Linked DNA regions of Bacillus pumilus. The protein of the gene in region 1 interacts with the protein of each later gene in a pairwise test. Links are inferred from orthologs where the notes say so. Each region holds a gene or a part of one and is shown on either strand. Other genes may lie near its edges.

What was found.
Region 2: the proteins of ftsL (region 1) and GKC25_RS00380 interact in binary tests that used the Bacillus subtilis proteins (3 or more experiments, as listed by UniProt). The link is inferred for Bacillus pumilus from one-to-one orthologs.

Annotation. Positions count from the first base shown.
Region 1 is NZ_CP046128.1:1,404,830-1,408,142, reverse strand. The notes cover bases 229-3,211. They hold ftsL (cell division protein FtsL), read right to left. Parts: upstream 1,903-3,211; coding sequence 1,555-1,902; downstream 229-1,554. Other genes in these bases: mraZ (division/cell wall cluster transcriptional repressor MraZ), read right to left, coding at 2,939-3,211; rsmH (16S rRNA (cytosine(1402)-N(4))-methyltransferase RsmH), read right to left, coding at 1,940-2,872; GKC25_RS06980 (penicillin-binding protein), read right to left, coding at 229-1,547. In the rest of the region: more of GKC25_RS06980, read right to left, coding at 1-228; more of mraZ, read right to left, coding at 3,212-3,313. UniProt on the Bacillus subtilis protein: Essential cell division protein that may play a structural role. Probably involved in the regulation of the timing of cell division. Also required for sporulation.
Region 2 is NZ_CP046128.1:70,377-73,563, reverse strand. What follows is about bases 296-3,152. They hold GKC25_RS00380 (FtsB family cell division protein), read right to left. Parts: upstream 1,983-3,152; coding sequence 1,608-1,982; downstream 296-1,607. Other genes in these bases: GKC25_RS00365 (RNA-binding S4 domain-containing protein), read right to left, coding at 3,019-3,152; yabP (sporulation protein YabP), read right to left, coding at 2,636-2,944; yabQ (spore cortex biosynthesis protein YabQ), read right to left, coding at 2,001-2,639; GKC25_RS00385 (S1 domain-containing RNA-binding protein), read right to left, coding at 1,127-1,525; spoIIE (stage II sporulation protein E), read right to left, coding at 296-574. Outside these bases: more of spoIIE, read right to left, coding at 1-295; more of GKC25_RS00365, read right to left, coding at 3,153-3,187. UniProt on the Bacillus subtilis protein: Required for vegetative and sporulation septum formation. Required for the activation of genes expressed under the control of the sporulation transcription factors sigma F and sigma E.

The DNA.
Region 1 (3,313 bases):
TGCCCCGTTCCTGTTTTTCCAGCAACGTCGAATCCTTTGATTTGGTAAGGCTGACCTGTTCCAATTTTTGAGGAAACAACCTCACCTAAAATGTCGCGAACTTGCTTCGCTGTATCAGATGAAATCGGTTTTCCTGCTGCTGTTGGTTCGTGCTGCAAAATCGTTTTGTTTGTATTCGGGTCTGTAATATGGTCAATGACATATGGCTTCATCATTGTTCCGCCGTTTGCTATCGCTGTGGCTGCTTCGATTTGTTGAATCGGTGTGATGGCTGACGCTTGACCATAAGCCGTCGATGCTTTGTCATATTCGTATCTATAATTGATTTTGCTAGACGCTTCGTTCGGCAAGTCAATCCCCGTTTTGTCATAGAAATGGAACTTCTGCAAATATTGTTCGTATCGTGTGAAGCCTAGTTTTTCTTTCGCCAGCTTTGCAAAGGCCACGTTTGATGAGCGGAGAACCCCTTGATGAAAGTCAATTTTCCCCCAGCCATTTCCGTTGTTGTGGTCTCTCACAAGGCCGCCGCCTACTTTATAAGTACCAGATTGATATTTGTCACTGCCTTGATAGACCCCTTCTTGGATCGCCGCAGCGAGGGTAAAGATCTTCATCGTCGAACCTGGTTCAAACGCATATGAAATGACATCATTGTTATAATTCGTAATGTTTAGTTCATTTAAATTAAAGCTTGGCCGCTGCCCCATCGCGAGAACCTTTCCAGTTTTCGGATCAACGACTGTGGCAATGATTTTCTTCGGCTTATACTTTTTGGCAACCTGCGTCATACTTTCTTCAAGAAACGCTTGAATTTTTTGATCGATGGTCAGCGTGACATTTTTCCCGTCTTTCGGGGCGACAATGTCTTCTTTACTATTCGGCAAGGCCCATCCGCTTCTGTCACTGTTATATGTCACATAGCCGTCTTTTTCTTTTAAATATTTGTTCAGTGCCTTCTCAAGTCCCATTGCACCTGACATGTCCTTTGTCGCCTCATCTAATCTGGCATAACCGATCAGGTTAGAAGCAAACATGCCGTTTGGATAATATCGCTTCGTGTCTTTTTCAAATGCGACCCCTGGAAGCTTTAGCTTTTCAATTTTTTCCTTCGTTGAAAAACTAATATCTTTCCCCGCTTTACCAAACTCAACTTGGAATGCATCTTTTGTATTGAGACGCTTTAAAATTTCGCTTTCACTCATATCGATAACTTTTGAGAGCTCTTTTGCCGTCTTTTCTTTATCGACGACATGCATTGGGTGCTTAGGGTCCACTGTCATTTTCTTGCTCATGACCGCAATGAGCTTATACACAGATGTATCCTCAGCAATCACATTTCCATTCCGGTCTAAAATAGACCCTCTTTTGGCTTCAAGTGTTTTCTTCGATTGATATTGTTCATTAGCCTTGGCGGCTAACACTTGTCCATCAACCGTTCCTGTAATCTGAATATAGATAAAACGTGATAGGATGATAAAGAAAAACAGGGCGAAGCAAATACTTGCAATTGCCGCGCCTCTGTTCATCATTTTATTCTTTTTAGGCATCGCCATGTTAATCGACCTTCTTAACATCTTTCGATATGCTCAAGCCTGCTTTTTTCGCGGCTTCGATGATTCTTTCTGGTTCACTCAGCAAGTCTTTTTCCTTTTGAAGCTCAGTGATCTTCTTCGATTCTAAAGATACTTGCTGTTCTAATTTCTGCACTTCAATATTGGCGTGATAGACAGCAAAGGCTTTAGAAATGATGAGAATGGAGCTGCACATAAGAGCCATGACAAACATGACAAGTAAGATTTTTTCACCAAGTGTGATAGAACCTCTTCTTTTAATGACAACCGATTGGCCTTGCTGCTCTGTTTGATGTTGCTTCACTTCTCTTTGATAAGCCAAATTACTCATAAGAAACCTCCTTTTTATCATCATCTATGGTGTCGTTTTACTTTTTTTCTGCAATTCGGAGCTTCGCTGAACGGGCACGGTTGTTATGTTCCAGCTCTTGTTCTGATGCAACGATCGGTTTTCTCGTGATCAGCTTCAGCTTTGGTTCAAGTCCTTCTGGAATCACTGGTAGTCCGTGCGGAAGTTCTGGAAGAGAAGACATTTCTCTAAATGTACTTTTACAAATCCGGTCTTCAAGTGAATGGAATGTAATGACAGAAATTCTCCCCTTCGGATTGAGTAACTCTATTGCTTGTTCTAGTGCTTCTTCAAATACTTTCAATTCATCATTTACGGCAATTCGGATCGCTTGAAACACTCTTTTCGCTGGATGTCCGCCAGTTCGTCTTGCAGGTGCCGGAATTCCTTCTTTGATAATGTCGACAAGCTCACCCGTTGTTTCAATTGGCGCTTTTTTTCTTGCTTCTTCAATTTTGCGTGCGATTTGCTTGCTGAATTTTTCTTCCCCATATTTGTAGAAAATCCGAACTAGATCTTCAAATGGCCATTCATTCACCACTTTTTTTGCCGACAATGCGGCTGATTGATCCATTCGCATGTCAAGAGGTGCATCATGGTGATAACTAAAGCCTCTCTCTGGTGTGTCGAGCTGAGGAGATGAAACCCCAAGGTCAAAAATCACACCGTCTACGCTTGTAATACCTTGTTCATTCAGACGTTCTTTTAAATATCGGAAGTTACTTTTTATGAAAAGAATGTTCGCTTTAGCATCCGCGAGCTTCTCTCGTGCATGATCCAGTGCAGCATCGTCTTGGTCAAATCCAATCAATGTTCCTTTTTCTGATAATTGAGATAGTAAATATGAGCTATGACCTGCTCCGCCCAGCGTGCAGTCCACATATGTACCGTCTTCTTTTACGTTTAAACCGTCAACTGTTTCTTTTAATAATACTGTCTCATGTTGAAACATGATGTTATGGTCCCACCTTTTTCAAATAGAAATGAATGTGTAGAAAGCTTGCTGCACAAGGGATTATTATATATCAAATCCAATCATGTTTTCAGCAATTTCAGCAAAAGAATCTTCTTGCTCTTCTGTATATTGTTCCCAGATCGACTTACTCCACAACTCAATTCGATTTGAAACGCCGATGACCACACATTCTTTTTCGAGTTTTGCATATTGGAGTAGGTTTGATGCGATGTTTATACGCCCCTGCTTGTCCAGATCGCATTCGACTGCGCCAGAGAAGAAGAACCGGGTAAACGCACGTGCATCTTTTTTCGTTAGCGGTAGTGCTTTGAGTTTCTCTTCGATTAGTTTCCACTCACTCATAGGGTAGCCAAATAAACATTGATCAAGCCCTCTCGTCAGCACAAACTGTTCTCCGAGACCGTCTCTAAATTTAGC
Region 2 (3,187 bases), 1.3 Mb from region 1 along the record:
TTTCTTCAACCTTTAAGGAGTGTTTGATTTTCCTGACTGTAAAAATCGGCAGGCTTTGAAGGAAAATCAGTGTCAAAATGAAGGCAAGTCCTGCTTCAACACCCGCCATGACGTAATCGTAGCTTTGCACAGCACCTTGCTCTAGGTAAACAAATGCTCCTCGGGTGATCAGCATCGACAGCACAATGACAACCGGCAATGTTTTCACTGGGTCTTTGATGATGAAAGAAACCACCTTGGACATAAGGAGAAACACGATTAACGACGCAAACACAAACAATGCGTTTTGAGGTGATATCGTCATGGCTCCAGCGAGTAAAGCGAGACAAGCAAGCATGGCCTTATCTCTTTTGATAAGCAGCATGGAGCCAAAGAAAGGCAGAGCAAACGGCATAATTTCAGATAAAATAAAGGCTCGTCCTAATAAAAAACCAAGAACAACATAAATAAACCCTTTATAGAAAAAAAGAGAATGCGTGTGATGAAGAAACAGGTTTTTCATCTTTTTTAACCCTGCACTGATTCTTTCAAACCCCGCTCCTGTTAAATCAGTTCTTCTTTCTAGTTTTTCCATCTTTTCATCCCCCACCTGATATTCGTTGCTTGTCATTATAGCGAAGGTGAAAAAGAAATTTTGTCAAAAGAAGTTGTCGTTTCCATAAAACGTTCGACGCTTTATTCGTCAAAGAGGCATACTTTCATGAAAGTCGATGTCTTTCATCAGAATTTTACGAAGACACAAAAAAACAGCCTTCCTAAAGAAAGCTGTTTTGAAGATGACCCGTACGGGATTCGAACCCGTGTTACCGCCGTGAAAGGGCGGTGTCTTAACCGCTTGACCAACGGGCCTTGCTTTTATGTTCTACTAAAAAGGATAGCGGCGGAGGGGATCGAACCCCCGACCTCACGGGTATGAACCGTACGCTCTAGCCAGCTGAGCTACACCGCCATAATAAAAATGCGCTAAGAAGCACAAGATCTATAATACAAAGGAATCGCTTGTCCGTCAATAGAAAGTTTTAAATTAAATGACGAAATCTCAAAAAATGTCGTATGGATCAAGAAAAAAAGCACCTGCGGACAGCAGGTGCTTTGTTGTGAAAGATATATAGAAAGCAGCAACAAGTTAACCTCTTCTTGCTCCGCGTCCCCCACGTTTTGATTCCGTGTTACGTTTTAAAGATGTTAAGCGGTCTTCACTATCTTTTAAGAATTTGTTCATTTTTTGCTCAAACGATTCCTTCGGACGGAAATCATTTCTGCTCGGTCTTGATTGTTGTTGTTGAGGACGATCTTTTGCTTTTTTAATGGACAAGCCGATTTTACCGTCTTTTTCAACGTTAATCACTTTCACTTCAACTTGTTCACCGACTTTTAAATGCTCATTAATATCTTTTACATAGTTATCGGCTACCTCACTGATATGAACGAGACCAGTTGAACCGCCTGGCAACTCCACAAAAGCTCCAAAATTTGTAATGCCCGTAACTTTCCCTTGTAACTTGCTGCCAACTTCAATCGACATAAAAAAAGTGCTCCTCCTTAGACTTATAAAAAAATCTCATTTGTTCAATTATACATAAACTGAATTTTAAGTGTCAACAAGGCTAATCGCTCTTATTGCCCACATCAAAGATTTTTTCGCCTTTTTTGGACATATAATAGTCTCGTCGTGCCAGTTCGAGTACGTATTCTTTGCTTTTCAGCTTTTTAATTTCATCAGAAATATCTTCCTGCTTTGTTTGTAATTGCTTCAATTCTTTTTCAAGCGCAACCTTCTTCTCTTCTTTTTCCTTTAATGAGGACGATTGCGACCAGAGGGCACTTGTCACCAAGACAGCAAACATGAGCACAATCACACCAAACACGGTAAGCCTTCTAAGGAGTCCACGGCGTTTGCGTTTTAAGCGCTGTGCTTGCTGTTCCATTTGTTTTTGGTAATCATTTTGAATTTGTGCGATATTTCTTTTTCTCTTGTTCAAGGTTGAAGGCCTCCTCTCTTACTTTGTCCAGAATTGTTTCCATTTCGTTTTGATGGTACCAGATAATTTCTTGGTCCCTTGTAAAATTCCTGCTCCTTTAGAGAAAAACAATCTCATTGATGTTCGCCATTTTTCGGGAATCCGATGAATAATGGTCACATTAAGTAACCAGATGAGCGGATAACAAACAATGGACAGCACCTTCCACACGAGCCGAAACGTAAAATGAACAAGACGTAAGAGCAAGTGGAGCAAGAACATAATAGCACTTATAATCAATGTCAGCAGCCAGCGGATTGGCTGGAATACGATGGACATGACCAGCCGTTTAAGGACGAGAGCGGTCTGATACACACACATCATCATAAACTTGAGAATGTTCATATACAGCTGTTTCATCAATGCCTGATACATCGAGAAACCTAGTGCAACGGCTAGAAAGATATAAAGCCTGAATTCTCCCTCATTTGTCAGCAGCAGGACATAAAAGAATAAGAGGCCCTGTACCAGCCAAAAAAGGAGATCGTGTATGACCAAAAGCCATTTTGCTGTCTTTTCCCGATTCACAAACAGCTTGTACGTATCAAGCGATGCGCCCAGCCAGATGCCCATCGCTACCATCGAAAGCATCGTATAAAACTGGACTGTCAGCGTCATTTAAACAGCTTGCTAAAAAACCCTTTAGCTTTCTCCCCGTGCTGCTCATCTACATAAATTAAGTCAAAGACACGTCCTTTAATCGACACAACACCTTTTTCGACGTCTAGGTTTTTCATTTGCAGATTTTCTCCACGGATAGCGAGAATCCCCATGACTGTCTCAAGCAGAAATTCTTCATTATCAAAGCTTTCCACCTGTTTGACGCCGGTAATATCTAAATGCTTTCTGTTTCGCATTGTGATATTGTGCTCCGCTTCTGATGACAGCTTCGTGCCTTGAGGTTGATTATAATATTGATTCATTTATACATCCCCCATATCTCATACTTGCATTGTTACTGCATTGTATGTGACAGGAGGATCATTTAGAACAAGCCCTATTCTGCTGTTTTTTCTTCTTTTAGCACAGTATACATGCCAGCGGCTTCTTCTTTTTTCGTCGTGTCCTTTAACTCGTTGACTTGAACCGTCACAATTTTTTGACCAAAACGGATTTGAAGCTCGTCTCCTTCTTTCACGTCAGAGCTGGCTTTCGCCTGTGTGCCG